Regions from separate parts of the Paenibacillus sp. NRS-1760 genome, predicted to be linked through region 3. Evidence: riboswitches for the same ligand, from Rfam matches in the RefSeq annotation. Region 3 holds a riboswitch; each other region holds the start of a gene.
The links. A riboswitch is a leader RNA that binds a small molecule or an ion and turns the genes downstream of it on or off. The one in region 3 is predicted to bind cobalamin.
Positions count from the first base shown of each region.

Region 1 (10,452 bases), on a different contig from region 3:
CTTTTTTGGTCGCTTGCTCGAATACAAGATGGAACTGCGTCGCTCCTTCCGGTATGTCGATGAGCTCGCGCACCTTCACATTTGCCAGCTTCTTAATAAAAGCTCCGTTCGCTTTATAGAAGAAGATATCAAATTTATATGGCAGCTTAATCGCATTCGACAGTTCAAATTGTTTTTCCGTTTTAAAAATCGTGTTCGTAAAATTAAGCGGCTGCTTCGTTCGAAGCTTTTTGGCATTCGCGACATTTTTTCCTTTATCATCGAATGCGCCTAATACAAAATGATCTTCATACAAATCCTTTGCCATCGTGCCGTAACCGCCCAATATGAGACCATCGCCTGTAAAATTAATCGATTTCACACCGTCAATGGTAATATCATAAGCTCCTTGCGTAAAAATGCCATAACCAGCTTCATGTGTGCCTGAGCTGTGCTTATTGTCTTTTTTAGAATAGTTATGTGTTTCCCGGTCACCTGCATAGGTCCCGCCTCTCAGCGTGACGTTATGAACGCCATAACCCAAATACATGAGTTGATACGACTCTTTATCATTTGTTTCCTTCTGGAGCACCGCATCCATCGGGAGATCAAACACCATATTGCTGACCATATTAATCCGGTTAGCTTTATCGATTAAATAGGTACCCGGCGGCAGTGACGTCGTCGTTTTCCCATTTTTAACCGCCCATTGCAGTGCATTGTTAATGCCCTTTGTTGTCTCAATAGGACGTGTACCATCGTTATAAATGCCAAACTTAGATAGTTCAATTAGATAATAGTCTTTGGAATCCGGCGCCTCTGCCGAAGCCTGATTAGGTATTAGCAATAGCTGTAATCCGAGCATTAGTGACATGACTAGCTTTAATATATTCACTTTAAGCCTCCTATTTGCGGTTCAAATCATCTGATTGCAAGAAATAAGTGCTCCTCCTTTCAACCTCTTAAATATACCACTACCAATATTCTTTATAAAGAACAAAATCCTGAATTTGGTTCGTTTAGTGAAAAAAGGGGCTTCCTTCCTATGTATTAAGATGCAAAAAAAGAAGCGAAATGAAAGAGCAGCTTGCTCTTTCATTTCGCTTCTTCTGATTTTAGGCTGCCGGCAATTCCAGCAGTTTATCGGCTACCACAGCTGCCATTTCTCTCGTAACGACCGCTTTCGGATTAAAGCTTCCGTTCGAGCCCTGCATCAAGCCGTTTACATATACGGCATTGACGTATGCTTTTGCACTTTCATGAATGCTGCTCTCGTCTTTAAAAGGAAGCGAATCTGTGCTGCCCTTAAGCTTGAAAGCCTTGGCAATCATGATCGCCATTTCTTGTCTTGTTACCGCTTGGTTCGGTTTGAACGAATCTATTGTAATCCCTTGAATGATGCCGAGTTCCTTGGCACGCATAATGGCTCCGTAATACCATGCGCCAGGCTGAACATCTTTGAACACTTTTGCTGCTTCATTAGCAGGGGCTTCCTCCAATAGATTGATGAGCAAGGTTGCAAATTCAGCTCTTGTCATCTGATTCTTCGGATCAAAGCGAAGCTCCGAACCGCTTACCCCTACCATAACTTTGGCTTCGAACACGCTATAAACGGCATCATAGGCCCATACGGAAATGAGGTTATTGTCTACAAATTGTGGCTTGCTACCCGTCAATTCTGTATCAGCCGAAATGTTGAACAGCGCAGGCTTTTGCTTGCTATAGCGGTCGTACGCGGCTAACGCCATCAACGCTTGCTCCGTTGCCATCTCATTTGATGGCTGACCAAGTGCATGTGCAAAACTACCATCCGCAAGCTGGAATCTTAATAAGCTCGTTAGGAGATTCCCGTTCTTTTTCATAAAGCTGGATTCCATCGGACTAACTCCCACAGCTGACAAAGCAATAATAGCTTGAGCTACGCTCTCACTGTTGTCATCACCAAACGCGTTAAAGCCGCCATTTACTTGCTGCTCAGAAGACAGCCAATTTACAGCTTTATCGATTGCACTTTTCACTTTTGCTTGCTCTTGGTAAGGAGCGAGTGCGCTAATCGCCATGGCGGTTATATCTAAATTATCCTCAGATTTTTCCGACAGCGGGAATGCTCCACTCGTATTTTGCTGGCTGAGCAGCCAATCTATTAACTTCGTACGTGTCCATAAGGCACTTGCTGGCACCTCATAATTGCCGCTATCCAAAGCAATCAATGCAAAAATCACGCCATTTGTGCCTTGATTGGTCATTCTCGAATGATTGTAGATGCTTTGAATGAGATTGTAGCCAGCGAAGGAGGCTGCATCTTCACCTGCCGCTCTAATCGCAATAGCCATTCGTTCAAGGTCGGTTACTTTGCGGAATTCACCTTTGTTCTCTTTTAAATAAGAAGCCAGCCCGCTCAAGTAACTCGCTGGCACCGCATGACTAGAACGATATAAGGCAATCGCTTCCCAATCGCTAATGGTGCCGCTGCTTAAGATTTGTTTCGCAGCTGATGTCATTTCATTCTCTACCGCCATCGTTTCTGCCGCTGCCGCGCGCTGCATAGGCAACAGAGCCGTACTGACGCAAGAAAGCATTAATGCGTATATAACCAACAATAATAACGATTTAAGTGATACGGATTTTTTGTTCATCCCGAATCTACACTCTCCTTTCAAGAAAATAGCTGTCCCGCAGCTATTGCAATAGCCTACGAGACAGCTTAGTAAATTATGATTTCAATTCATGAAGTCGGATGATCGTAACAGCTGCCATCTCACGTGTAACAAGAGCTTGTGGATTAAACTTGCCGTTATCTCCTGTCATAAGACCTTTTTGGTAAGCTACATTTACATAAGGAACAGCCCACGCTGCAACAGCGTCACGGTCCTTAATTGCTGCTTGTGGTGCATTCTCATCAGCTAGACCTTTAAGTCTAACTAAAACGGCAGCCATTTCTTGTCTTGTAATCGGTTGGTTCGGTGCAAAAGAAGTTTCAGTTACACCTGACATCAATCCTTTTTCTTTGGCAGCTTTAACATAACCATAATACCATGCCCCACTGTTAACATCCTTAAAGCCGGAATCCTCCATAATAGGGTCTGCTCCGGAATACTTAACCATTAGCGCTGCAAATTCAGCACGCGTCAAATTACGTTTAGGCTCGAATGTTGCATTGCTCGTGCTTGTGCCTTGCATGAAGCCTAGTGCCGTTGCTTTGTTTACTGCTTCCAAAGCCCAGCTTGCAATTTTTGATTCATCTGAGTATTTTGTTGCAGATGGATTTGGCTTTACTTCTGGGTCTTTTCCAGGAACCTGTCCACCAGTATCCCCTGGAACCGTTGCTCCAATATCCGCACCTAGATCCTTCGTATATTGCCAGCGAACATTATCTCCTTTTTTAAGCACATATGAACCTGCACTTATTTGCGGGAAGGTTCCATTAACAGAGTACATCCAACCGCTTTTCTCACCATGATCAAATTCAGCAAGACCACCAATTGCTTGTACGTAAATACTTGAATCCGAACCTATATATTTGAAAGAAACACCCTTCTCTTCAAGCACACGTTTAAGTGCAGTAAAGGCAGTATCACCTTGTTTAAGAGTTACAGTGTATGGAGCAACCAAATCACCCGTGCTGACAGTACGCTTTTCAACTGATAGAGTAATGGTCTCCGCTACCGGAAGGGTACCACCATCTCCACCAGTCGAAGCTGTTGTTGTTGTATAAGCTAAAAACTCTGTGAAATGCTTTGTTTTAATAATAAGATCGCCGTTTTGATTATAAGCATAAACCTCATCCGTACGTGCTGATGAATCAGCATATTTCTTGATTTGCGTGAACACACCTGCTTGATCTACAAATCCAGCTTCTTTATCGCCTTGACCTTTAATGGTAAGGGTAACATGTTGATTAAATTGTATTTTTTCATTTCCGCCCGCTTGTATGCGAACAGCGATTGCATCAACTTTTTTATTATTAACAGACAGTGCAGTATTCAGCTTAGCTGTTAGCCCGCTTTCGTCTGTGCTTAAGTATTTGGGAAGCTGCAGCTTTTGATCCCATGTTGATGTAACCGTCGTATTAGCTGGAATCTCCAACGTAGTCGTACCACGAATAGCTGTTACCTTTGGCAATGCAGCCGATGCAAAGGAAAGAATGATATTGTTGGTTACAGGTGCATTGCTTTCTGCACCAAGAGTAACATCCTTCTCGTTCTCATGAATTGCAATATTTTGATCTGTGGTATTACTTACTTCACGAGGTACTGCAACCGCAATTGGCTCCGTTTCTTTTTTACCAACTAAAGCGGCACCTAATGCTTGAACAGTAATTGTTCCGCCTTTTGCTGTACCTTCGAAAGAAATGTTTATGTTCTTTTCATCTTGAACAAGTGATTTTACCTTCAGCTCTGTATTTCCGGTATTAATTGACCAATTATCGATATTGGCCGCAACGCTAGTGAAATCATCGCCAGAAAGCTTTACGTCAATCGTCGGATTAACAGCACCACTCGTAATTGTGGATTGCGTAGAAAGAGCTGCATATCTGCTGTAATAGAAGCGAACAACATCTTTATCCTTAAGCTCATAGGCGTCTACACCAACTTCTGGAACAATACCATTTACTTCATACATCCAACCATCCCAGCCACCAAGGCTGCCTGCTGCTTCTCCAGCTATTTCCGATACATAAGGTCCGTAACTGCTCTCCGTAATTTTATAACTTATCTTTGGAGTTGCTTGATCAAGTGATTTTTTAAATACATCTAAAACCGTAACTTGTTTTTCCGTATTCTTAAACGTCACCGATTGCTTCGTCAAAATTGGTGATGAAATGCCATCAACCTGAAAATCTACAGTCACAGAATCAGAAATTGAAACCGTAAACGGTTCGCTCTCCTTCTTACTCTCTGATACTGCTGCTAATGCTTGTAGTGTAAATGGCTTGTCTTTTGCTTTGCCCAAAAGACTAATCTTAATGTGCTGATCGTTCGTCTTCTCAATTGATTTAATCGTCAGTCCTGACGCATCCGAATCAATAGCCCAGTTGCTTGCAATAGTCGCTTCGCTGCTGAAATGATCACCCACAAGCTTAACATCCACAGTAGGATCAACTGAGCCGGTGTACAGCTTTGTTGTTGTAGAGAGCGCTGGGTAACGACTGTAATAGAATCGTACCTCATCATTTTCTTTAAGCTGGTATGCATTTGCACCTACATCTGGCGCAATGCCATTGACCTCGTACATCCAGCCATCCCAGCCGCCAAATGAACCAGCTTCTTGTCCAGCAATTCCTTGAACATATGAACCAATACTACTATTTACAATATTGAAAGTGATAGGTGGATTTGCTGTATTAAGTGCCTTTTTTAGAGCATCGAGTGCTGTAACTGGCTTTTCATTCTGTTTTAAACTAACCGTTTTCTGATCATAAATACTTTGAGAAATACCATCAACTTTAACCTTTGTGTTAACAAAGACAGGAAGTTTTATTTCACCTAAACGTTGCCATACCGTTTTCTGATTTTTAATATCAGCAAGAGCAACAAGTGCTTGCTCTGTAGCGATTGAATTAGAACCTTTATCTAAATCGTTCTTAAATGCTCCATTCTGGAGCTGGAACAATGAATAAGTATCAAGTACTGATTTGTCATTAGCCATCCAGACATCAGACAACATATCCTCGCCAACGGCTGTTAATCCGCTTACTACGGCAGAAGTGCTGCTCGAGTTTTTTCCATACATGACATTTTCTTGGTTTAACTTTATAGTTTGCAAATAATTTTTCACTCTTACAATCGCAGCTTGAACAGCACTATCATTCTGATAATTGCCGAGTGCAAGCAGCCCCATACCAGTCATATCAGGATCAGAATCTTTTCCAAAAAATGCAAATCCACCGTCATTCAACTGTTTACTTAATAGATATTTTAATGCCTTATTCTTTGAGGTATCATCCCAGCTACCAACGTCACTCCCAAGCTTTACACCCGTGTCAAGTGCATGCATCGCCCACATATGCCTGTTTGTTGAACCGGCGAATGACCCTGTATCCTTATTTAATTGTGCAGCTAACTCCGCATACAGATTTCGATCCGTTTCCCACGCATGCGCAGGATCTTCACCCATCGCGAGTAATGAATAAATATAGCGGATATGAGTTGTATCACTATCATTAGGCTTCAACCCCGGATCCACGGTCTTCCAACTAGGCAGCTTCCAACTGCCATCCTGCAGGTTTTCTCCAGCACCCCAAAGGGCAACAATTTCCCACCAAGAATTCAATGTTGTATTTCTATTTTTATAATACTCAACCGTCTTATCAATCATCTCATTCAATGAAGCATTCGCAGAATGATCTGCTGCTTTACCTACTTGTGGTGCAAATAAAGTAAACACCAATACAAAACTTAAAATTGCAGGCAAACTCTTTTTCATAAATCTTTTTAAATTAAGCAATGTTTTCTCTCCCTTTAATCATTTTTGGCAACAAAAAAACATCTTTCCGTTTGTGGAAAGATGTTTGGATAAACACGTGCGCATGGAAGCATAGGAATCCACCTATTGCAAAAGCACGAATAAACATCTCCCTCCCATCCTCGTGAGAAATATAGAGCGCTCCTATGGCAGGTCTCCTGGCTTCGCTTCATTGCATAGACGATCTCCTTCCCGTCATGATATGACAGTGGACAACATGATCATCTGCTCCGCGATACAGTGGCGGGACCGCGTCGGATTTTGACCGAACTTCCCTATTAAGCTGCTTGTGAATGATAGATTCACGGCAGCACCATATTAGCTATTCTATGAAATTGTAAGTGCTTGTTTTGTGAATTGTATCAAATTTGAAAGGATTAGACAAAGGTTCTGACCGTTTTTTTTCAACTTGTACAATTCTCTATTCGATTTCATGCGCATATGACTAGTATTTCATCATAAATCTACTTCAGCTACAAATTACTCAATTTTGAATCTCTTAATCGAGCGCTGAAGCTCCTCCGAAAGCTCATTTACAGATGAAGCAAGCTGCTGCGTTTCAGCTGCGAGCTGATTTTGCCGCTCAGTGTCCGCTGCCGATTGCGCAGCATGAGTGGAAGTATCCTTGGCTACCTGCGCCATCGATTCAACGGAAGCGCTCACTTCCTCACTGCCTGCTGCCATCTCCTCCGTTGAAGCAGATACATCTTCAATTTGTGAGGCAACAAGGCGGGATTCCTTCCATATCGTGTCAAAAGATACCTTCAGCTCCTGAACGATGAGTAATCCTTGTTCCATTTCTGACTCTCCTGCAGTGACAGCGTCAACAGCATCGGCAGTCAAGGCTAGCACCTCATTAATCGTTTCTTCGATATGGCCCGCATGAGCCGAAGCCTGTTCAGCCAGTTTTCTTACTTCACTTGATACTACTGCAAATCCACGGCCATACTCCCCTGCATGTGCCGCTTCTATAGCAGCGTTTAGAGCGAGCAAATTCGTCTGATTTGCAATAGCAGCAATCGTGCCTGCCATCTCTTGGATTTCGGATGAGCGCTCATTAAGATGTCCGATCACTCTTGATATCGAAGCCGTTGCCGCGCCAAGCCGTTCCATTTGACCAACCGCATGATCCGATTTTTCATGACCCAGCTCCGCTGCTTGCAGCATGTCGTTCGACGCTTCCGACATTTGGCTCGAGGAGTGAGCAATCCTTCCTACGCTCGTCGCCATTTCCTCCATAGACCTTGCTGCCTCAACTGCTCCGTCCGCTTGATTTTCCGCGCCAATTGCCATCTCATTCACAGAGGAAGCAAGCTGCGAGGAGAGCTCTCGGCTTTGCTGCGAGCCTACACCTAATCGGCCTGCAAAATCCGATACGGATGCGGCATTGTTCCGAATCGTCCGCATTAAGCCTTGCATATGGGCAATGAAATGATTGATTTCTTCGCCTAGGCGAGCAATTTCATCATTTCCTTTATTTTCTATACGATAGGTAAGATCCGCTTCGCTAGAATTAAGATTAATTGCTGCATGAACAATATTACGAAGCTTACGTCCTACCATAAATTGTGATAGCAGAAACAAAACGACCAATACAACAACCATCAGGCCGCCAAATTGCATGACAACCATCGTTCTTTCTGAAGCGATGAGCGCATCGGCCTTTTCTTTTGACAATGCAACACGTACCCCGCCCCAATGTTTGCCATCGATAATTAAAGGATAGGAAATATCCCACGTTTCTACCGTTTTCCCGTCTATGAGTCTATTATATTTTTGCAGAAGGACATCATCCGTCTTCGTATTCGTAGCGGCATTGTAGCCTGTTTTATCGTTAAAAATCCGATTAGCCCGGTAGTTTTGACTAAGAAGTCCCTCGTCGCCCCAAGCATCTTTTGATTCTTCTCCCATAGGGCTGTAAATGCTATTATGTGTTGGGATATAGCCCGCAAAATTCGGATTTTCTGAATAAGCGCCTGCAATAGCAAAAATAACATTTTCCTCCGTCAGAAAACTATCCATAATGCCTTGCCAGCGGTAATCCGTATAACGGTCATAGGCACTATCATATTTCAGTTCATATTGAGATAGCGGAATGGACTCTCCATTGTACAAAATCGATTCTTTCCCCGCATAGGATGAGTCCTTTAGTCTTTTTTCTGCCACTTTCTCACTTTCAGGATTTACAGTCAATGTATCGTTGAAAAAATCCTCTTTAAGCTTGTTTCCATCCCATTTCGTTCCATCCTCCAGCACAACACCTGTTTTAAAATCCTGCTCCGTAACATTCTCAAGTGTGCGAGCTAGCGATAAAACCATCGTGCGACCCTTGTCCAGAAGCTGCTGCTCAACAGCTATACGAGTAGATTTCCATTCATAAATGAGAATCACACTTACGATTATGACTAATGCGACGGCCATGACTAGCATAAATTTATTCGTCAACGAGCGTAATCCCATCTTCATTTTTGATAACCCCCACTGTTAATTTATCTATATTAAACCAGTTTAACTAAAATGTTATGTAAATTAAACCAATTAGATTGAAACTTCTTAAATAATACATATTTATATTGAAATTATTAATTATTTTATATGACTAAGTATATGAATTACTAAGCTTAGGCTATCTACATACCTTATTAATACAAAAAAATCACCCTATTGCCGCAAACCATGCGACATAGGGTGATTTCGAGATTAGCCTACTAAAGGTAGACTCCGATTATTTCAACGATTCACGAACCTCAAGCGTCCGCTTATTCCATTTTTCCGTTTCTGGAATCAGTTTATTAATATCTGCTCCATCAAAAATAATTTCATTCAAAATATTGTTCCAGTTGTATTCAGACCAAGCAGGAACGGTTACACCTGGCTGAATTTTTGCATTTTCCTTTGCAATTTTTACAGCTTCCTTGTTTTTGCCTTCCCACATTGGCGTTTCATCATAATAAGCTGTCAATTCAGGATCGATAACCGAAGCATTTGCACCTTGGTCAATCTTCCATTTTTGCGCTTCTTTGGAGAATTGGAAGCTAATCCATAGGAAAGCTTCTTCTTTATGCTTGGAACCGCTGAGCAGTGAAAGCGGACCATAAATACTATAACCTGGTTGGCTTACTTTTCCTCTAGGGAAAGGCAAAACATCCCATTCAAATTTCGCATCTTTTTTGAGGCCTGGAAGTACCCAGTCTCCGCCGATCGCAAAGCCCGTTTTACCGTTAATAAATTCTCTCGATACATCGCCTTGTTCCTTTGCCTTTGCATTGCTCTGCATGGAGCCGTCTTTCCACACAAAATCTGAAAGCCATCTAACATCGTTCATTACATCTGGCGTATTGAGCAAGCTTTGTGTCAAATCTTCATTTAAGTAATGAATGTTTGCAGCATGTCCGTCAGCAATTGCTTTTGTGCTAAGAACACGCATTTGAAATTCTGGCTGTGTCGTTAAGCCATATTCCCCTGCTTCTGGATCGGTAATTTTTTTGGCTACATCGCGGAAATCATCGTAAGTCCAATCATTTGCTGGCATTTCAACACCATGCTTAGCAAGCAAATCTTTATTGACGAGTATCCACATCGGTACGTCAACGAATGGCACAGCCAATTTTTTGTCTTTATACGTCATCGTATCAAAAAATCCTTGAGGCAGCTGAACATCTTGGAATGTCATATCCTTCTCGATATAAGGAGTCAAATCCTCAACCAAGCCAGCTTGGTCAAACGAGATCAAATCACTGTCGATCCAAGTTAAATCGGCTGGTGTTCCTGCCGCTTCCAAAGTAGCGATGATCTCCATAATTGGTTTGCCGTTTACAGGAACCTGTTCAATTGTGATCCATGGATATTTTTCGTTAAACATTTTGTATAATTCCGTGTAAGAATCGGACCATGAAATGAGTTTAATCGTAACAGGTTCATGCTTCTCTTCTGTAGCCGGTTTGGCTGCATCATCGGTAGGTGCATCTGTCGCTGCATTATTAGAAGGAGTGTTAGTCGTTTTATTCT
Region 1 covers NZ_JBITPK010000021.1:916,000-926,451, forward strand. Annotated here, with positions in the region: gene ACIFSR_RS31800 (right-handed parallel beta-helix repeat-containing protein) at 1-874, opposite strand, end outside; gene ACIFSR_RS31805 (S-layer homology domain-containing protein) at 1,095-2,615, opposite strand; gene ACIFSR_RS31810 (DUF4430 domain-containing protein) at 2,692-6,426, opposite strand; cobalamin riboswitch at 6,576-6,777, opposite strand; gene ACIFSR_RS31815 (methyl-accepting chemotaxis protein) at 6,925-8,910, opposite strand; gene ACIFSR_RS31820 (ABC transporter substrate-binding protein) at 9,170-10,452, opposite strand, start outside.
Region 1: another riboswitch for cobalamin. It lies ahead of ACIFSR_RS31810 (DUF4430 domain-containing protein); the one in region 3 lies ahead of ACIFSR_RS01425 (DUF4430 domain-containing protein).

Region 2 (10,452 bases), on a different contig from region 3:
TCCAGAACAGATAACCTAGTTCTGGACTGTCTTATTGTATTTAGGATTTAAACCTTCGCTAATGCAGCACGCTGCTCTCTGACTTGGTAAGTAGCCAGCATCATGTTGCGCAGTGAAGCAACCGTTTCTTCCATTCCGCGTGTTTTCAAGCCGCAGTCCGGATTAATCCAGAAGAGCGTAGGATCGAGCACTTTAATGGCGCGCTCGATCATGCTGACCATTTCTTCCACGGACGGTACACGCGGGCTGTGAATATCGTAAACGCCTAAGCCGATGCCTTGGTCATAGGTGTTCTCCTCAAAGCTATGAATCAGCTCGCCATGGCTGCGCGAGGTTTCAATGGAGATGACATCCGCATCCAGCGCAAGAATGGAATCGATAATATCATGGAACTCACAATAACACATATGTGTATGAATTTGTGTTGTGTCACGCACAGCTGAAGTCGATAGACGGAACGCATGCACGCCCCATTTTAAATAGGCATCCCAATCACTGCGTTTAAGCGGCAAGCCTTCTCGCAAAGCTGGCTCATCAACCTGAATCATTTCGATGCCTGCAGTCTCAAGCACCTTTACTTCCTCTGAAAGTGCAAGCGCAATTTGGTATGCAACCTGCTCCCGTGTGATATCGTTGCGGACAAATGACCAGTTCAAAATCGTAATCGGACCCGTCAACATCCCTTTTACCGGACGACTTGTCAGCGACTGCGCATACACGCTTTCGGTTACTGTCATTGGCTCAGTAAATACAACATCGCCATAAATGACCGGCGGCTTTACGCAGCGGGAACCATACGATTGAACCCAGCCGCCTTTTGTAAATGCGAACCCATCCAGCTTTTCTCCGAAAAATTCGACCATGTCCGTACGCTCAAATTCACCGTGAACGAGGACGTCAATGTTAAGCTCTTCTTGGATTTCAATCCAGTTTTTAATTTTATCGTTGATAAATGAAGCGTAGTCCTGTGAGCTGAGCTCATTTTTTCTCCATTTTTGCCTTGCTTGACGTACATCCAGCGTTTGCGGGAAGCTGCCGATTGTCGTTGTTGGAAGGAAAGGCAAATTCCACTTTTGCTGCTGCAGCTTTTGTCTCTCCGCAAATGGCTTCTGCCTCGTTGAAGGATGCGCCGCTACCGCTGCTGCATCAGCAGCTTGGCGATTGCGGGCAGGAGAAATGGATAAATGATGAATCCGCTCGCCGTTAAGCTTAAGCTCAAGCTTGCGCAGTTCTGAGATGTCCGCCTCATTTACTGTCGCTGTTTCACTTAGCCACACAATTTCATCCAGCTTTTCTTCCGCGAATGCAAGCGCCTCACGCAGCTCTACTGGCAGATTGGTTTCGTTTTTTGCTGTTACCGGCACATGCAGCAGGCTGCATGACGATTGAACGATCGTGCGCTCAGCTGGAATGTATGCCGAAATCCTTTGCAGCAATTCGAGCTTTTGCTTATAGTCTGAGCGCCAAATGTTGCGTCCGTCTACAAGTCCGATACCAGCGAGCTTATCCTTCGGATAACCAAATTGCTCAAGCGACTTCAAGTTTTGCTCCAAACCATGAACGAAATCCAAACCGATCGCTTGTACCGGGAGAGCAACTACAGCTTCATAATGCTCAACTGCCTCAAAATACGTTTGAAGCATTATGTTAAGCGCTGGCGCTGCTTGGTTCAGCCTTGCATAAATCGATTCAACCCATTGCATCTCTTCCTCAGAAATAGAGGTAACAAGGATGGGCTCATCGATTTGCACCCATTGTACGCCTTCTTGCTCAAGCTCCTTAAGCAGCTGAGCATAAAGCGGTATAAACTGCTCAATGAGCTGCGGAAGCTGCTTGGCATCGTAGCCCTTCGATAGCTTGAGGAAGGTGTATAGACCGATAATGACAGGTTTACCTTCAATACCAAGCTTTTCTTTGGCTTCGCGGTACGCAATCAGCGGACGGTTTTCCGTCAGTACCGGAGCAGCATCCGCAAGTTCTGGCACGATATAGTGATAGTTGGTATTAAACCATTTGGTCATCTCGCAGGCTTGTGCTTCCTGTGTCCCTCTCGCCATTGCGTAGTAGGTCTGTACGGGAACAGGACCTCCATCATAGGAAAAACGATCTGGCACAAGGCCAAACATCGCTGCAGTATCCAGCATTTGATCATATAACGTAAAATCATTAACAGGGATTAAAGAAATTCCTTTATCCTTTTGCAGCTTCAAGTTGTTAAGACGAATACTTTCAAGGGTTTGAAGAAATACCGTTTCGTCCAAATCACCTTTCCAAAAAGCTTCAAGTGCTTTTTTCCATTCCCGATTTTCGCCGATACGCGGATATCCAAGTACACTGTTTTGCAGCTTGCTCACGTTCATATTTCCTCCTAATAAATGTAATTATTATGAAATAAAAGCACAAAAAAGAGCGTCGTTACCTTAAAGAAGCAAAGGTAAAGACGCCCGGCGTTTTAATAAACAGCGGTTCTGTCTTAACACCTCCCTATCTCCCGTAGGTAAAATCAGTGTCGTTCAAATAGGCAGGTCTCCTGGCTCCAGAATCATCATCGTAAGCTTGCCTTCCCAACCGGTTAAGATCAGTGGCGTTAGCGCTTAGACTCCTCTGTTACAGTGGCGGGACCGCGTCGGTTTTGCACCGGACTTCCCTTTTAAGCTCAAGCTATACAGCAAGAGCACCTATTTCCACTTATTTCAGTTGTTGATCGCATTTTTTAGGATCACGAATAACTATACACGCAAAATAATAACCATACAATGGAAATCATTATAGTATCAAAAAAAGACTCTCCTCTAAGCAGCCTGCGCTGCAAAAGGAAAGCCTTATTGGTTTTTATATAATTACCTAACCAGCCAACCGCCATCAACAGCCAAGATATGGCCGTTCATATAATCAGAAGCTGAAGAGGCTAGGAATACCGCTGGTCCAATCAAATCCTGCGATGTACCCCAGCGTCCCGCTGGTATGCGCTGCAAAATTTGAGCGCTGCGAACAGGATCCTCGCGAAGCGCTTCGGTGTTGTCTGTACTCATGTAGCCTGGGGCTATCGCATTTACCTGCAAGCCTTTAGCTGCCCATTCGCTAGCAAGCGCTTTGGTAAGACCGGCAACGGCATGTTTGCTGGACGTATAACCCGGAACATTAATTCCGCCTTGGAAGGTTAACATCGACGCAATGTTAATAATTTTCCCTGAGCCCTGTTCAATCATATGTTTCCCAGCCAGCTGGGAAAGGAGAAATACAGAATTCAAGTTAACGTCGAGTACATCCTGCCAGTCCTCGTAGCTATGCTCTGCAGCTGGTGTGCGGCGAATGATACCCGCATTGTTGACCAAAATATCGATGCGTCCCAGTTCTTCAACTGTACGATCAACAATTCCAGCAAGCTTCGTTCGGTCAGCAATATCGGTCTGAATTGTAATCGCTTTGCGTCCAAGCTCTCTTATCGCTGCTGCCGTTTTGTCAGCAGGCGTTTGGTTCGTGACAAGCGCGATATCCGCACCCGCTCGTGCTAATCCAAGCGCAATCGCTTCTCCAAGCCCGCGCCCTGCACCTGTGACGACAGCTGTTTTACCCGTCAAATCAAACAAACTCATCGGCTCAGCTCCTACCTTTAGTACGCTTCCCATTTTCCGAAAGCGCTGCTTTCATCATTTTTATATTTTGTGACTCATACCTCGCCGCAACGTCCGCATCTATACCTTCGTCTGTGATGATATAGTCAATTTCATGCAAACCGGCAAACGTTATTAGTGCACCCTTATCGAATTTGTTATGATCGGCAAGGCAGTAGACGACCTTGGCATTTTCCATATACAGCTTCTTCAGCTTCGTCAATTCTTCTGTGAATATGGTAAGCCCATATTCCATATGAATGCCGGTTGTGGAAAGAAATAGCTTGTGTACATTCAGTCGTTTAATCCATTCCTGCGATTCTGCGCCGATAAGCAAATTGTTATGCCGGTAGCCCCCGGGAATAACAAGCCTTACTTGGTCCTTCGCAGTCAGCTCCCGAATGATAAGCAGATCGTTCGTAAGCACCGTAACCGGGATGTTGGGCAGACGTTTTGCCATTTCGAGCGTAGTACTGCCAGCATCAAGCGCAATAATATCATTAGGCTCGATGCAGGAAAGAGCAAGCTCTGCAATCGCCGCCTTCTCCCGCTGATGCTTGCTGTTTGGGAATTGCAGCGGATAAAGGCTGTCTTCGCCTCTATGCTGGGGCACAGCTCCGCCATGAGTCCGTTTCAGCAATCCCTTCTCTTCCAGCTTCTCTAAATCTTCACGAACCGTTTTCTCCGTGACTTGAAACAGCTCGCTTAGCTCGGAAACTTTAACCGCGCCAAGCTGCTCCAATTTATCTATAATCTTACGATGCCGTTCGGCAGCAAGCATAGTGCACCCCCTGTAGCGAATGTTTCTATTTTAGCTCGCTTGCAGGTACGGCGTCCATATCTGTAAATGTGTAGTTCTCTCCAGCCATCGACCAGCAGAATGTATAATTGCTTGTGCCCACTCCTGAGTGGATCGACCATGGCGGTGAAAGAATCGCTTGGTCATTGGCAACAACAAGATGTCTCGTCTGCGAAGGCTCGCCCATCATATGGAATACGCGAGCATCATCATTCATGTCGAAGTACAAGTATGCTTCCATGCGGCGGTCATGGACATGAGAAGGCATCGTATTCCAGACGCTTCCCGTTTTCAAGCTCGTTACACCAAGCATAAGCTGGCAGCTTTGGATGCCGTCTGCGTGGATATATTTATAAAGAATACGTTCATTGGAAGTCTCCTGCGAACCAAGATGAGTCGGATTCGCTTCCTCCATCGTCATCTTGCGTGTTGCAATTTCAGCATGCGCAAGCGCGGAACAGAAATAAAGCTTCGCAGGGTTTGCTTTATCTACACTTGACAGCAGCACCTGACGTTTGCCCTTGCCAACATAAAGCACGTCGAGCTTATTCAGCTCGTATACTTCCCCATCAACGGAAATCGAAGCAGGTCCGCCAATATTCAAGAAGCCAACCTCGCGGCGCTCCAAGAAATATTCGGTTTTTAGCGTTGCAGCATCCTCCAGCTCAAGCGTCTCGTTCACAGGCAATGCTCCGCCTACAACCATTCTGTCATAATGCGTATATGTCATTTTTAATTGATCTTGCTCAAACAAGCTTTCGATCAAAAACTCGCTGCGCAGACGTTCCGTATCATATTGCTTCACATCAGTAGGATTCGTAGTATGGCGTACTTCCATTGGATAAAAGCCTCCTAAAAGTTATTTGCGTTAGACTCGCCTCGCAAGCTACGCTAATGTTTGTTATTGTTCGTTTTTATAATAACACACATTTACGAACATAAAAAGAACATTTTAAACATTTTGGATTAGCATGAACATTTTATTATCGAGAAGATTGTACAACAAAAAAAAACGACCTCCGCGCACATCATTTGCGAAGAAGCCGTTTGTTGTTTTAGAGGAAATCTAATGAAGCTTCCACCTTCGATAAACATAAAGAGATACCGCCATAAACATGCCGTATACTAAGACGGTAACGAATACGTTTCTTGGATCCGTCATAAGCGTATCACCGATCGTGGCGAACAGCAGCATCGCTGGAATTTTGCCAATCGATGAGGCGATCGCATAAACGGTAAAGGAAACACGGCTTAGCGCCGAGTACATATTAACTGCAATGGATGGAATGAACGGAATGAGCCGAGCAAACATAATCGTTAGAAAAGCATTCTGCTCAAACATCACCGTTAGTTTGCCGATGCTTGGATAACGGTAGAGAAACTTCTTCCCCCACTCTTGGTAGCCATAGCGGATAAACAGAAACATCACAATGGATGCTGCCGCTGAGCCAATCCATGTCACTGCCGCGCCTAACACTGGGCCAAGAGCAGCACCAATGAGCCCGCCGATTACGGGATACGGGATGACAGGAAATAGTGCGACGAGCGTTGCCATAATGACGACGAGCGGCACATTATCCGCTTGCTGAAACCACGTCAAAATCACATCGCCATAATGATAAATAAGATAAGCAATACTGGCATACAAAGCAGCTAAACCTGTTTTTTTGAGCATTGTTGTACCCCTGAATAGTAGATATCTCCAGCTTATCATTATTGATGATAAATACGAGCAATGCATTGTGTCAAATTTAAGATCGCCAGTGATCAGTCGTTCAGTTCTTGTTTAAATGCAGCAGCGCATATTCCTTCGGAAGCAGTACAATCTTTTGTGCTTTCCATGCAATGGTGTAAGCACCCGAATCCCATTCCATAAAACTCTCGACCTCTATCCCTGCGCGCTGAAATTATGCTCTTTCGTTAAATCCACAATGAACGATTAGGATCAAAGCATCCACCGAAACCAACGGCCATGACCATCTGTTTCCGCTAACGTTTCCGTTTGCTCCTTGCCCTCCAAATAATAATCAAGATGAAGATTTGGGTCCCACATATTATTGTTTCGCTACTCTCCTAATGTTGTCTGTTAATTCAACTTTGTCTTCATGAGTCATTTGATTAGCTACATGGGTGTGAAACACACCAATAACACAATCCGCCGTTATTTTAGCAACCATTTCTGCAAGTCGTTTCACGCCATTCCCCTGAAACAACTCCATCTGCTGCCCTTTTAATAAAGAAGCTGCTTTGCCAAAATTCACAATCCGCTCATTATGCTCAGGCCATATCAACGATTTTAACCAAAGATAATCGTCTGCCTCTTCCAGATTATTAACATGCAAATCTATTCCTATCCTTGTAATCACTGGCGGACTTTGTTTTAGGAGATGCAAGGCAACGTCTCCACGAACTTCCGAGTGCAGTACCAGTTCAGCATCTATACTTCCATAGGTTTCACTATCGTTATATTGATAACTATACTTATCCCAAAAAAGCTGCAGCCCCGCACTTGTTCCGATTTCAATGATTGCTAATGGTTTTTTCGTTTTTTGATACATGTAACAAAATGCAGGATACAAGAATGCACAGCGTCTAACCTCATTCGTTTGTACAAGCTTGTTTTGGAGAAGATGAACAATCTCGTTTTTATGCTGATGGCAAAAGTGTTTAAAAAAAGGGAATGCCTCCGCCGCCTCTCTCGGATCGTTAACTATGCTGCCGTAAAACTTTTGCAGTTCGTGGCTGCTCTCTTTGCGCAGCAAGTACTGCACCGCAGCAAAAAAAAGATTGGGAACTGGCTGGCCTTCTCTGCAATGAGAAGCCATCTGAAGCATTTCATCATCATCTGCAATGGCTAATGATAGCTGTTCATATAAACGGCTTGAGCCATTGCATTCCCTCGTCGCGAACACCATAAATTGCTCAGTCAAAATAGGCTTGTTCAACAATGCCATCCCTCCAATTTCCCACTTAACGGCATTGTATCATGGCTATCGATAAATCATATTTCAATGATTTTATAAACTATATAGATTTCTTTTATCAAGTGTATGAAGGATGATAAAGGATAAAAAGAGCTATTTACCCAAAAAACCACCTTCAGATTTTATGACTTGCCCGGTTATCCACTGCGATTCGTCACTCGCCAAGAAGCAGATTGCTTTAGCCGCATCCTCCGGCAAACCGATGCGTCCCATAGGGAACATTGGCAAAAAGCCTGCTTTCATCTGCTCATCCATCCAGCCAGAATCGGTCGGACCTGGATCAAACCCATTCACTGTAATTTGAAGCGGAGCCAACCCTACAGATAACGGCTCGATTAGCCCGATCAATGCGCCTTTAGTTGCTATATAAGCCAAATTATTAGGATCGGGCCCTTTTGAAACCATAAAAATAATTCTGCCCGATGTCCCTTTAATTTGGTTTTTCTCAAATCGGCTCGCAAACGCTGTGCTTAACAATATCGGCCCGCGGTTATTCACGGCATAATGTTGGTCCAATATATTTATATCCAAGCTTTTGTAATTGGAAGGTACGCAATAGGTGGCGTTGTTAATTAATATCGTCGCGTGGCCTAACGACCTTTCTACTTGTTCCATAATAAGGGATGGTGTTTCCACATTAGTAAAATCCGCTTCCATATGACTTGCCCTCACGCCTAAGTCTTCTAGTTCTTTACGCAGCTGCTCAGGCCAGTCCTTCTCTCCCCCATTGCCTTCCGTTTCATCAAAGGCATGCCAATGCGTAAAGAAAATGTCCGCTCCTAAGCGTGCAAGCGAACGGCAAATCGCTGTTCCAATTCCCGTGGATCTGCTCGCTCCTGTAACGATCGCTATTTTATTTTTTAATGAGATCATTGCATTACCTCCATATTCCTTTGTCCTAAACTTATAAGCTATCTATTAGATTTAATACATGCTGTTTAATCTGCTTTTTCTCATCGTCAGATAGAGCACTGGATCGAAAATTTTGTAAATTGTCATCAGGTATGATAATGGTTGATGGCTCCTGAAGCTCTTTTTTTCGATTATCTCCATCTTCAGACATCGTGATATGAGACTTGCTGAATTTCGTATGTACGATTTCTGATTTAACGTATTTTCCATCCAGATCATAATAATCCACGACCATTTTGGTTTCAGAGCTTAAATAATTTTTATTTTCTGCAAAAGCAGTAATAGAGTTCACCTTCTTAAAGCCTGTTTGTTCATAAAAGCCATCTTTATTTTCCTCTGAAATTTCTATGCTAAATGCCTCGATATGCTCGACTTTAACTGTATTGCTGCAAGCGCTTAACAATACAACAAATGCAGATATTACGCTTAACTTCATTGCAGCAGCTAACCAATCTGATATTCTCATGACTTTCATAGCTTCACTCCTCATCGCAATTTCCAATAAAATCCCATTACTTTATGATTGCAAAGCTTTCCTCATTTGTAAAGGTTTTATCTATAGACAAAAACAGCCCTCTACCATCGCGGCAAAGGACTGAATATTGTGCTTGTCCTAACAAAAAACGAGGTGGACAAATCTCCACCTCGCATCCAAACTCATTAAAATATTTTCCGACCAGCCGCATCAGCAATGCCCGATTTGCGGTAGAAATACGTATTGATCACGTCGCGCCAGTGCTTCGCATGATCAGCTTGAAAGGCCAATCGCTCAGCAACATGTGCAAACCTTGCTTCATCGATTTTACCGGCCAAACCAGCCCAATCCCGCTTCATCTGCTCTGCTTCCTCCGCACCCGCAAAATGGGTATCGTAGATATGCTGAATGACCGTCTTGCCAGAATGGAGTACATGGGTATAAGGCACATGATGGAAAAATAACAGCAGCTCATCTGGACAAGTGTCCAAACTATCATACTGCGAACGGTTTGGTTCATTATACTGTGCGGTATATCCTGTTCCGCTCGCCTGCGTCCGGTCAACGCCGATACCGTCACGATCTGCAAAATGGTAGGTTCCCCATCTTGAATACTCGTAGCCATCGATATCCGGACCAAAATGATGGTTAGGTGTGATCATCCAGCCTACGCCAAGCGGCGCCGTATAGCTTTCATATAACAGCCACGACTTCATCAGCATGTCACCGATTGCTAAAGCTATCACAGGATCATTGCCAAACGTTGCGGCTATCCACTCGTGCGAAATCTCCTCGGCTGTTAAAGCCGGGTTCCAGACCAGCCGGCCATATCCGTAAAGATTGGCTTGTGCGAGAATATGCCCTGTCCAGCTCTCTTCATTCCCAATATTGCTTACTGCTGCAATTCCGCTATATTTCATGCCGTACAATGTACCATCCACCACTCGCTTAACTTCAGTCGATGCACCTTCCGCATAGGTATCGAAATCCATTACCTGCTTCCACTGCGGGACGAGATAACAAAGATGCTTCTGTTGACCGGTATATTCTTGAGTGATCTGGAACTCCATCATCTGGTTCGTTTTCTTCATCGCGCCAAACAACGGGGATACGGGCTCGCGAACCTGAAAGTCCATCGGTCCATTCTTAATTTGCAGAATGACATTACTCCGAAAACGACCATCGAGCGGTTTGAAATGGTCAAATGCAGCACGCGCTCGATCGATCTTCCGATCACGCCAATCCTGCATGCAGTCATAAACGAAGCAGCGCCAAATGACGATGCCATCGTGAGCTTCCAGCGCTTCAGCGAGCATATTCGCTCCATCTGCATGGTCACGTCCATAAGCAAATGGCCCCGGCCGATGCTCAGAATCTGCCTTCACGACGAAACCACCGAAGTCAGGAATGAACGCGTAAATCCGTTCAGCTGTTTCCTTCCACCACTGCTGCACACCAGCATCCAGCGGATCCGCAGTGGCCAGACCTCCGATTTGCAGAGGAGCAGCAAAGTTAACACTCAGAAACAGCGTAATTCCGTACCTGCGGAAAATGTCTGCAATAACCGCAACAGCAGGAAGCTTTTCCTCTGTGATGAACATCGTTTCAATCGCATGGACATTCACATTATTGATAGAAATCGCATTGAGGCCAACGGATGCGAGCATT
Region 2 covers NZ_JBITPK010000010.1:215,545-225,996, reverse strand. Annotated here, with positions in the region: gene metE (5-methyltetrahydropteroyltriglutamate--homocysteine S-methyltransferase) at 48-2,354, opposite strand; cobalamin riboswitch at 2,504-2,697, opposite strand; gene kduD (2-dehydro-3-deoxy-D-gluconate 5-dehydrogenase KduD) at 2,841-3,596, opposite strand; gene ACIFSR_RS12045 (DeoR/GlpR family DNA-binding transcription regulator) at 3,601-4,395, opposite strand; gene kduI (5-dehydro-4-deoxy-D-glucuronate isomerase) at 4,421-5,251, opposite strand; gene ACIFSR_RS12035 (TVP38/TMEM64 family protein) at 5,480-6,088, opposite strand; partial or broken gene ACIFSR_RS12030 (DUF2332 domain-containing protein) at 6,359-7,361, opposite strand; gene ACIFSR_RS12025 (SDR family oxidoreductase) at 7,491-8,270, opposite strand; gene ACIFSR_RS12020 (hypothetical protein) at 8,302-8,784, opposite strand; gene ACIFSR_RS12015 (alpha-glucuronidase family glycosyl hydrolase) at 8,970-10,452, opposite strand, start outside.
Region 2: another riboswitch for cobalamin. It lies ahead of metE (5-methyltetrahydropteroyltriglutamate--homocysteine S-methyltransferase); the one in region 3 lies ahead of ACIFSR_RS01425 (DUF4430 domain-containing protein).

Region 3 (10,452 bases):
AACACAGAAGCTGGATTTCTCCAAGCTGGGCGATCATAACAAAAAAGCAGTCGAGCTTCTGGCTAAGGCAGGTTGGAAATAAAAATGATGGCTTCCATCTCTTTGCGAAATTTAAAGAGAATATTGAACGGCTGGGTTATATTGAGCGTAATAGGGGCCATCATGGCCCTTATTCCGTCTCTTTATATTTTTTTCGGTTTGTTTGACAAACCGAATGAAAACTGGCAGCAAATCAAAGAGTATATGCTGTTTGAATCTGTCGTTCAATCTTTATATCTTGTAGTAGGATCGGTGTTTTTCTCCGTTATCATCGGCGTGTCGCTTGCATGGCTTGTTGCAGCCTATGATTTCCCGATGCGGAAGTTCTTTCACTTTGCATTTTTGCTGCCACTGGCTATTCCACCATATATTGCAGCTTATACTTACGGTTCTATGCTGAGCTACACGGGCAGTATACAAGTTTTTATGCGAAATACGCTCGGCGTAACCCCTAACCAAGCTTATTTTGATATATTGTCCATGAAAGGCGCTATTTTCATATTTTCAATGTTTTTATTTCCTTACATTTATTTGATGACCAAAACCTTTATGGAGAAGCAAAGCGCAGCTTTCATAGAAAACGCAAGATTGCTCGGCAAAGGGCAGCTTCATATCTTTTTTCGAATCGTATTGCCTTTGTCGCAGGCTGCAATTATCGGCGGAGCCAGCCTCGTCGCATTTGAGGTACTGAATGATTTTGGAGTAACCAAACATTTTGGCATTGCTTCGTTTACTGCAACGATTTTCAAAACATGGTTTGGTATGTATGACGTTGATTCTGCCCTGAGATTATCTGCACTCCTAATGAGCGCTATTATTGGATTGTTTATTATGGAGAGACTCCTTCGCAGGCGAAAAATGTATCATTCCGCGACAAGCAAGCTTAATCCGCTTAAACGAAGGAAGTTATCCTATTTAGGGACAGCTGCTGCTATTTTTGTGAGCACGGTTATATTTGCCCTCTCGTTCGCTATTCCAGTAATTCAGCTCCTCGTTTGGGCGAGATGGACCTATCAAGATGTATTGAACAGCAAATTTGCACAGCTCGTCTCCAACACGCTTTTGGTTTCCATTGTTGCGATTACTGTGTTGATGCTGCTTGCCGTTATTGTCGCCAATGTAAGCCGCAGCCTGAATCGATCGCTTTTGTCGCTTGCAGCAACGAAGCTAATTTTAATGGGCTACTCTATCCCGGGTGCTGTTTTGTCCATTGGCGTGCTTGCTTTGTTTATTTCTCTAGACCATCAATTAAGCGGCGTCTACTCATGGTTAGGCTTTGGATCGAGCAAGCTCGTGCTCAGCATGTCGCTCGTGATGCTTATTTTCGCCTATGTAATCCGCTTCCTTGGTGTAGGATTTAATGCGGTGGAAGCGGGATTTGATAAAATAGGCAATCGTTATTCTGAAGCTTCCAGAACGCTTGGCATAGGTATGACGGCTACCTTCTTCAAAGTGGACTTGCCATTAATAAAAGGCTCCATATTAGCAGGCTTCCTGCTTACCTTTATGGAAATTATGAAGGAGCTGCCGCTGACGCTGCTGCTGCGCCCATTTAATTTTGAGACGCTAGCGACTAAAGCTTATCAATATGCAAGCGATGAGCAAATTCATCAAGCTTCGGTACCGTCTTTATTTATAATCACGGTGGGTATGGCAACTGTTTTTGTTTATCATTGGTTGGGAGAGAAGAAATCCAGATGAACTTTTTTGAGCTGACTAACGTTTCTTTTAGCTATGATAATGGGAAAAAGAGTGTATTAGAAAACTTTACGATGCAAATGCAGAAGGGTGAAGTTGTTGGAGTGCTTGGTCAAAGCGGTTGCGGAAAAAGCACGCTGCTGCGGATTATTGCCGGGCTTGAGATTCCTGCCTCGGGACGTATTGCCGCTGGCGGCAGGGTTTTAGTGGATGATCAGCAGTTTATTCAGCCTGAGCAGCGCGGCATAGGCATGGTTTTTCAGGATTATGCGTTGTTTCCTCATCTGACTGTCGGTCAAAATATATTATTTGGTTTGCATCGATTATCAAGAAAAGATAGATTCAAACGGCTGGATGAAATGCTGGAGCTGATCCAGTTAAAGGATTTCGTCAAGCGATATCCGCATGAGCTTAGCGGCGGTCAGCAGCAGCGTGTTGCTTTTGCTCGTGCGCTTGCCCCGTCTCCCTTGATGCTGTTGATGGATGAGCCATTCAGCAGTTTGGATTCACACTTAAAGCAAAGCATCAGGGAGGAGCTGAAGCAATTGCTTCACCAAGCCCAAATTACGTGTATGTTCGTCACCCATGATCAAGAGGATGCAGCTGCTATTTGCGATCGAATCATTCAAATCCCATATAGACAAACCCCAGCAATCCCGATATGATTGATTAAATAATCGCATAATTGAATAGAGAAGGTGCAAACAAAAGCATGCTTTTGTTTGCTTAATAGGGAAGTCCGGTTCAATGCCGGCGCGGTCCCGCCACTGTATGTGAAGAGTGATTCTCTGCAAATGCCACTGTCCGATTCAAGGATGGGAAGGTGTGAGAATCGCGTTGACGCACGAGCCAGGAAACCTGCCTTTTTTATTTTGTTTCTCATTCTTCGGGGGTAAAGAATGTGGAGGCGTAATCGTTTTGCAGGACGCATCATATATTTTAGTTATATACGGTTGCTATTCTTACATTCGACATGCAGATCCCCTAATAGAAGGGGGTCTTTTTTTTTATTGTTAAGGTTTGTGTGAATGAGATAAAAAGGAGTAGAAAAGAGACGATGGCAAAGATCTGCAAGAAATGGTTACCAAGCTTAATCATCCTATGGCTGGTGATTGGTTTATTAGCTGGCTGCGCCAGTCCGGCACAGAGCGTTAATTCCACTACCAATCAAGTGCAAACCAGCAACGAAGGACAAGTGGAAAAAGAAGCGGAGAAAGCCGCTGATGAGCAGCCAACGAGTACTTCAGCATCAGAAACAACAGAGGCAACGCAGTTGCCTAGCAAAGATCAAGATAAAGCGAAGGCAACTGACGACGCTGGCGATAAGCAAGCAACGCCTTCCCCGAAGCCGAAGCAGACAAATGAGCCGAAATTGGATGATCCCAAAACGAAGCCTACTGCTTCTGCGAAACCAAATAAAACAGATGGCGCGGCTACTGCGAAGCCCGTCACCCCTGCTGCTACGCCAAATCCTGTGCAGACGGTTACGATTTCTATTGTCGCGGACAAAGATACGGGAACGGTGCTCCCTCCAACAGCTGTAGAGTTCAAGAAGGATGATACCGTTCTTGATGTATTGAAGAAAATTACGAGAAAAAACAAAATACAAATGGAATACAGAGGTGTTAAAGGCGGTGCATATATTGAAGGCATCGATAATATTTACGAATTCGATTTGGGCGCGAAGAGCGGCTGGATGTACCGAGTAAACGGTGAGTTTCCTAACAAGGGCGCCGGGGTTTACAAGGTTAATGAAGGCGATGTTATTGAATGGTTGTACACGACTGATCTTGGCGAGGATATAGGAGCAAAATTCGATGAATAGTGCGTTCGGTTCGGTACATCCGGTTACGAGCTTCAGTTATTATGCAGGAGTCATTACATTCGGCATGCTCTTATTTCATCCTGTTTTCTTATTGACGTCACTTGCTGCGATTACGGTAATTATTGTCATTCATGGCGAAGGGAAGCGGCTGCTTAAGCTGCTTCCTTATTATGTTCTAATGGGCGGTTTAGTTGCTGTTCTTAACCCGCTGTTTTCTCATCGCGGGCGGCATATTTTATTTTATTTTATGGATCAGCCGATCACGTTGGAAGCTATTTTATATGGTGTGACGATGATGCTCTCTTTATTGTGCATTTTATTAGCCTTTGTATCGTTTCAGCAGATTGTTACGACGGAGAAATGGATGTATTTATTTTCAAGAGTCGCTCCGCGAACTGCACTGCTAACCTCGATGTCGATTCGGTTCGTACCGCTTTTCTTGCGGAGACTGGATCAAATTACTACGGTTCAACGAATAAAAGGGGTTTCGATTCTCGAAGGCAGCTTGAAAAAACGGAGCAAGGACGGCATGCTGCTTGTTCGTGTGTTGTTGACCTGGTCCTTGGAGGAGGCGCTTCAGACCGCTGATTCTATGAAAGCTAGAGGGTATGGCGCAGCTAAACGAAGCTCTTATGTCATCTATCGTATGGATCGTAGAGATTGGTATGTTCTATTGTTTCTTGGAGCAATGGCACTAGTATGCATTTGGGGCTGGATGCAAGGTTTTGGTGTGCTTACTATTTATCCGCGTCTGGAAACAATGCAGTTTCATAGGGGGGAAGGCATTGCATACGCTTGCTATTGCGCCTTTCTGTTAACACCAGTCGTACTTGAAGAAATGGAGAGAAGGTCATGGAAGTAATTCAGATTGATCAATTGACGTTCCATTATCCGGAATCAACGGTTGCAGCACTCGATAACATCACTTTAAATATCAAGCCAGGCGATTTTGTCGTTCTTTGTGGGGCATCCGGCTGCGGCAAAACGACGCTGCTTCGGCACTTGAAAAAAGAAACGCAGCCTACGGGGAAACGCTCAGGCACCATTAAGTATAATCGTGTATTGCTAGAGGAGCTGCCTGCGGTCGAGGCGGCTGAACATATCGGCATGGTGTTTCAAAATCCTGAAAATCAAATTGTGATGGATCAGGTATGGCATGAGCTGGCTTTTTCCATGGAAAATGTCGGTTATGGGCAAGCGGTTATGCGTAAACGACTAGCCGAAATGAGCCATTTCTTTGGGCTGGATGAGCTGATTAACAAATCCGTTCATGAAATATCGGGGGGACAGAAGCAGCTGATCAATCTTGCTTCAGTATTGCTGCTGCAGCCAAAGCTGCTTCTATTAGATGAGCCCACCTCGCAGCTTGATCCGGTAGCGGCACGAGATTTTCTGCAGTTTATTTATCGGCTGAATCAGGAAATGTCGATGACGGTTATTATAAGCGAGCATCGGCTGGAGGATGTTATTCCACTTGCAGATCGAATCATTCTGCTGGAGGAAGGCAAAGTGAAATATGACGCGCCGCCGAGAGAGCTATGCAGGCTCGTTGGTGCTGATGCAGCACAAAAAGAAATGCCATACCTGCCTTCCGTTACGAAGCTGTTTCTATCTACCCAGAAGGCTGGCAACCTACCAGAAGCAAATCAAATTCCGCTTACCGTGCGTGAAGGGAAGAAGTGGCTCTCCAATGATTTCGGTGTACATACAATAGCCGCAAATCAATCAGTAATCAACGAAAGCAGAGAGCTCGAAAAAAAGGAATGGCTGCTTGCTTGTGATGAAATAACGTTTAAATACGAAAAAGCGAGTGCAGAGGTGTTGAAGAAGCTGTCGCTTAACGTGTACAAGCATGAGTTTTTGGCGGTGCTCGGCGGCAACGGGGCTGGAAAAACTACGATGCTGCAAATGATGGCCGGATTATTAAAGCCGCAGCGAGGCAAGCTGAAGCGGGATAAATCGATTAAAGTCGGTTATTTGGCGCAAAATCCACTGCTTTATTTTAGCTACGATACAGTTGAAGAAGAGCTTCAGCGAATGGCGGATTACGCCAAACTCGATGATCGGGATCGGAAAATAGCTCAGGTTGTCGATTCCCTGCAGATTTCCTCTATTTTGCCGAAGCATCCTTATGATTTGAGCGGAGGAGAGCAGCAGAGAGCGGCGTTAGCGTTAGTGCTGCTAGGTGAGCCGGATGTTCTATGCTTGGATGAGCCGACAAAGGGGCTTGATCCCATAGCCAAGCAGCGAACAGCGGAGCTGCTGCAGCAGTTATGCGATGCAGGCAAAACCATAGTCATGGTCACGCATGATATTGAATTTGCTGCAGAGCATGCAACGCGCTGCGCGATGCTGTTTGATGGAGCAATATCTGCTGAGGCGGAGCCGGCACAATTTTTTGGCACTAATTATTTTTACACAACAGCCATCAATCGAACGGTGCGGGAATGGCTGCCAGAAGCGCTGACGACAGAGGATGTGATTGCAACGTGGGCAAAATAAAGCTCTGGTTCATAGCCAGCATTGGACTGTTCATCGCAGCTATGGCCTTATCCTCTGCCATTACCGATGATCATTATTTAATGCTAAGTATCGTGCTGCTATTTGTCACGATGATTCCTTTTTTTGCAAGGTTTGAGAGACGGAAGATCGAAGCGCGCGAGATTGTTATCCTTGCTGTGCTGGCGGCGATTGCGGCCATCAGCCGCGTACCGTTTGCACCGCTGCCGAGCGTTCAGCCCACATCTTTCGTCATCATTATTGCTGCGATTGTGTTTGGAGCTGAATCGGGCTTTATTATGGGCGCAATAGCTGCAGTCGTATCGAATATCTTTCTAGGTCAAGGCCCGTGGACGCCGTGGCAAATGTTTTGCTGGGGAATGATCGGGGCTAGTGCGGGGTGGCTGCGGCATACTTGGCTCATCAAAACAAAGACCGGCTTGCTCATATTTGGTTTCGGATGGGGCTTCTTGTTTGGCTGGATCATGAATATTTGGTTTATCATCGGATTGCCAGACGCGCTGAGCTGGAATTTGATTTTTGTTTCCTACATTCAAAGCTTTTATTTTGATCTTGCGCATGCGCTGTCCAATGTTTTTTTTCTTGCCGTGTTTGGGAGCAGCTGGATTGCCATATTGCAGCGCTTCAAGAGGAAATACGGTTTATTGGAATCATAGGTTATGTGCCGTTTCCCCCTCGAACCTATATTAATGCTACAATAGTATAAAAACACGAGGGGACGAATTCGGCTGCATAGCTAATTATATGCTCCGGAAAAAATGATGGATGATACAGAACCTCTTGCTACCAAACCATGCGTTATTTGCAAGGAAACGAAACCGCTCTCTGAGTTTCTGCGGCGAACGGGCAAACGAGCCGGCGCTGGTGCAAGGCGCGGTGCATGCCGAGCTTGCAGGCAAGAGAAAGCGGCTTTAGCTTCATTGCCTGATGTTCAACTTAATGATTATAAAGCAATACGAAGAAAAGCTCATCCCCGCAAACCATTCCCGGTTCCACCGTTGACATCCATAACGCTGCCGAATGATCCGGCAGTACTAAAGCCTACGCGTCAAGGTACGATTTGGATGAGAGGCAAGACGGATAAAGGACGGCGCTGGTATCAAGAAATTGAGCCAGAACTTGCGATAACGCTGGTGAAGGAGCATGCTGCGGTTATCGTCAATCGCCATACGATACGCCGATTGTTCAGCAATAAGGAATTCCGGCGCTACATCTTGGAGCGTGACCATCACGTTTGTTATTTTTGCGGGGAGCAGGGGGATACGATCGATCACATGCTGCCGCGCGCTAAGGGCGGGCATACAACGCCGGATAATTGCGTCTGTGCTTGCAATGCTTGCAACCAATCGAAGGCGGATCAAGACCTGCAAACGTTTATGAACAGTGATGAGCTTATTCCTTAGAAGCATTAATGAATGATTGAGTGATCCGTATGTTGTACTGCTTTCGTAACAACTGACGTTTATACAAAAAAAGACTGCATAGTTCGCCTTGATGAAGGGCGACTACGCAGTCTTTTTTTGTATTAGATGCCTGCACTTGACGCAAACAATTTAGCGAAACGGTTTAAAATCGCAGCAGCTTCCTTTTTGAGCAGCGGATCTTTCGAACGAAAATCTGTACCTTCATCTGTCGATTTTATTTCTGGTCCATATAAACGAGCTCCAACAATGAATTGAACCGCTTCTTCAGCCCAACCTGAAGTCTTGCCGCTCAGCTTCGCTGGAATGGGAGGGAAACCAAGAAAACGTGATAATCGATAGATAATGACAGCAGCTTCTTCCCTTGTAATCGTTCGGTCTGGTTCAAACCTCTGGGCTGAAGTACCGCTTAATACGTGAATCTCTAGCAAGGTTTGAATTTCTGTTTCATATGGATGAGCCTTTAGATCCGCGAAATTAGAGGGCTGGTGTGATTTGGTAATACCAGCTAGTTGTACAATCTGAGCTGCGAATTGTGCACGAGTCGTTTTTCCATCTGGTTCGAAAAGAGTAGACGTTTGATTCAAAACCCCGCCCAAATCACGTAAAGTATAAATGTCATCGGCATATGGATGATTGCGCGGTACGTCTGAATAGTTGGGTGATGGGGTTATGCGTTCGCACCAAGCATCAATAAGTAAATAATAAAAGTATGAGATATTGCCAGCTTCATCTTTTTTAAATGCGCCAAGTTTTCCATCTTCATCTTGGAACAGCAGCTCGCCAACGGGTTTTAGTTTCCTGGTGCTATTGGGTCCGGCAACGGATAAATAACCATCTTCAGCCTTTACTTTGTAATAAATGAGCGGGGCGCGCAAATACTGGTAGCTGCCTTCAAAGTGTGCTAATTGTGCCTTGGTAAGTGTAATAGCTGGCCGCTCTTTCTCTGTTTTAGGGTAATAATGATCCATAAACGCGGCGAACAGCTGCTCACGTATATCGCTGGCATCGCTGTTCGTTACAACAAATCCGCCTACCTTTTGTTCAGGCAGCAGCCACATCCACGAATGATAGCCCTCCAAATCTCCGCCCTTTCCAATGACAGTCTCACCATTGAAATGTTCTTGGAAAAACATCTCAAAACCTAAAGCCATGTTCGGAATTTCTGAATGAATGCCAACCTGTACCCGCTGCATCTCCTTAACTGTATTTTCCTGTAAAATACGATTTTCACCAAGCTTGCCGCCATTTAATTGAGCGAGCATAAATTTGCTCATATCCGTGCCTGTTGCGAACATGCCCCCGTCTGGCGCTATTGTAGGCATGAGCTGGTATTGCGGCCAAGGCTCCTTTAATTGGTTATAGCCGGTAGCAAGGTTTTCCAGTACTTTATCCGTCATCCGGAAATCACTGTTTGTCATTTGCAGCGGACGGAATATTTGATCATCAATGACTTGTTCGAATGGCTTGCCAGTCACATTTTGCACGATTAATCCTTGATAATTGAAAGCTAAATTATCATAGCGATAAGCCGCTCCCGGCTTACGCACGATGGTAGGTAAATTCTCTTTAATATATTGTTCGAGAGGATAGTCTTTGCGGGTCGCATCTGGAGCAGTCAACACATCTGTTTTGTCGAAACCTGTTGTATGAGTCAATAAATGTCGCATCGTTAGTTTGCTGCCGGTCTTATTGGGAATCGTCACACCTTTCAAATAGGGGCTTACATCCTGATCCAAATCTATTTTGCCTTCTTCTACGAGCTGCATGACGGCTGTTGCTGTAAACACTTTGGATATGGAAGCTATTCTGAACATGGTTTTATCAGGATCAACAGGTTTCTTGCTCTCCACATCGGCATAACCATAACCTTTGTTCAGCAGCACTTTATCATTGCCCACCACTACCACTGCACTTCCAGCTAGCGAGCTCGCAACCTCTGGACGTTTAAAGAACTCATCGACAAACGCCTCAACTTCCTTAGCATCCTTGGGGCCAGCTGCATCTGCTGCCTCAACGCTCCTTGCAGGAAATGAGATGGCTGAAAAGGCGATCACTGCTGCGAGCAGGGCGGGAGCCCAAGCTTTCCTGCTTTTCCTTCTTTGTTGAAACACCAACATCATTGATTTCCATCCTTTCGATTAATATGTAATTTATTTCCTCTTAACTTTAATGGAATCGCCGTTTCATCAAATCAGTCATTGGTCTAATTGTTACCTAGACTTTAGTCGAAAGGGTAGGTTTTGTTTGCAAGGTTTATGAAAATTGTTATTCGTTTGAGCTAGCAAATGAGACAAAGAGCAGCATTTATACGGCTAAATTCGACAATAACAAAAATATATTTTGTTATTATAAAGTTATTTATTATTTTTATTGCATAAATAATGTTATTTATGTTATCTTCTCAATAACGAAATGCTGCTTGTAAATTTACCCATGCAGCAAGATGCTCCTGTTCAAGTAACTTAGCTACTTACGTCTACTAAACGTAGAAAGGAGGTGGTTTATTTTTGAAAGCGTTTTCTGACGGGACTAATTATACTATCGCAAGGCGAATGTCCCAAAAGCATAGCTTCATCATTATGAATTAGAGGTGACGAATGAAATGGGTTTTAACTACCGATGGGGAACACGGAAGGTTTTGTTTTATGCTTTGATTCTAACGTATGTTATGGGTGCCATTCCTCTCTACCCTTATGTAAACGCGACTGCATCAGCTATTAAATATGAAGCAGCAAATGCAGAAGTAGAGGGCGCTGCACAATTCTTGACTACAACTGCAGGAGGTGACATTCAATATATTGGAAACGGTTACATTTCATTTTTCACTGGTGATCCTGGAGCAGCAACCTTTCATGTTCAAGCAGCAGCAGCTGGCTTATATAAGCTGAACATTGGTTATTACTCGCCTTATGGACGGAAGGTAACGTCGCTGCTCGTAAACGGTCA
Region 3 covers NZ_JBITPK010000005.1:182,240-192,691, reverse strand. Annotated here, with positions in the region: gene ACIFSR_RS01440 (Fe(3+) ABC transporter substrate-binding protein) at 1-82, shown strand, start outside; gene ACIFSR_RS01435 (ABC transporter permease) at 85-1,740, shown strand; gene ACIFSR_RS01430 (ABC transporter ATP-binding protein) at 1,737-2,402, shown strand; cobalamin riboswitch at 2,417-2,617, shown strand; gene ACIFSR_RS01425 (DUF4430 domain-containing protein) at 2,795-3,562, shown strand; gene ACIFSR_RS01420 (energy-coupling factor transporter transmembrane component T) at 3,555-4,424, shown strand; gene ACIFSR_RS01415 (ABC transporter ATP-binding protein) at 4,415-6,064, shown strand; gene ACIFSR_RS01410 (ECF transporter S component) at 6,052-6,738, shown strand; gene ACIFSR_RS01405 (HNH endonuclease) at 6,841-7,485, shown strand; gene ACIFSR_RS01400 (serine hydrolase) at 7,608-9,626, opposite strand; gene ACIFSR_RS01395 (glycosyl hydrolase) at 10,109-10,452, shown strand, end outside.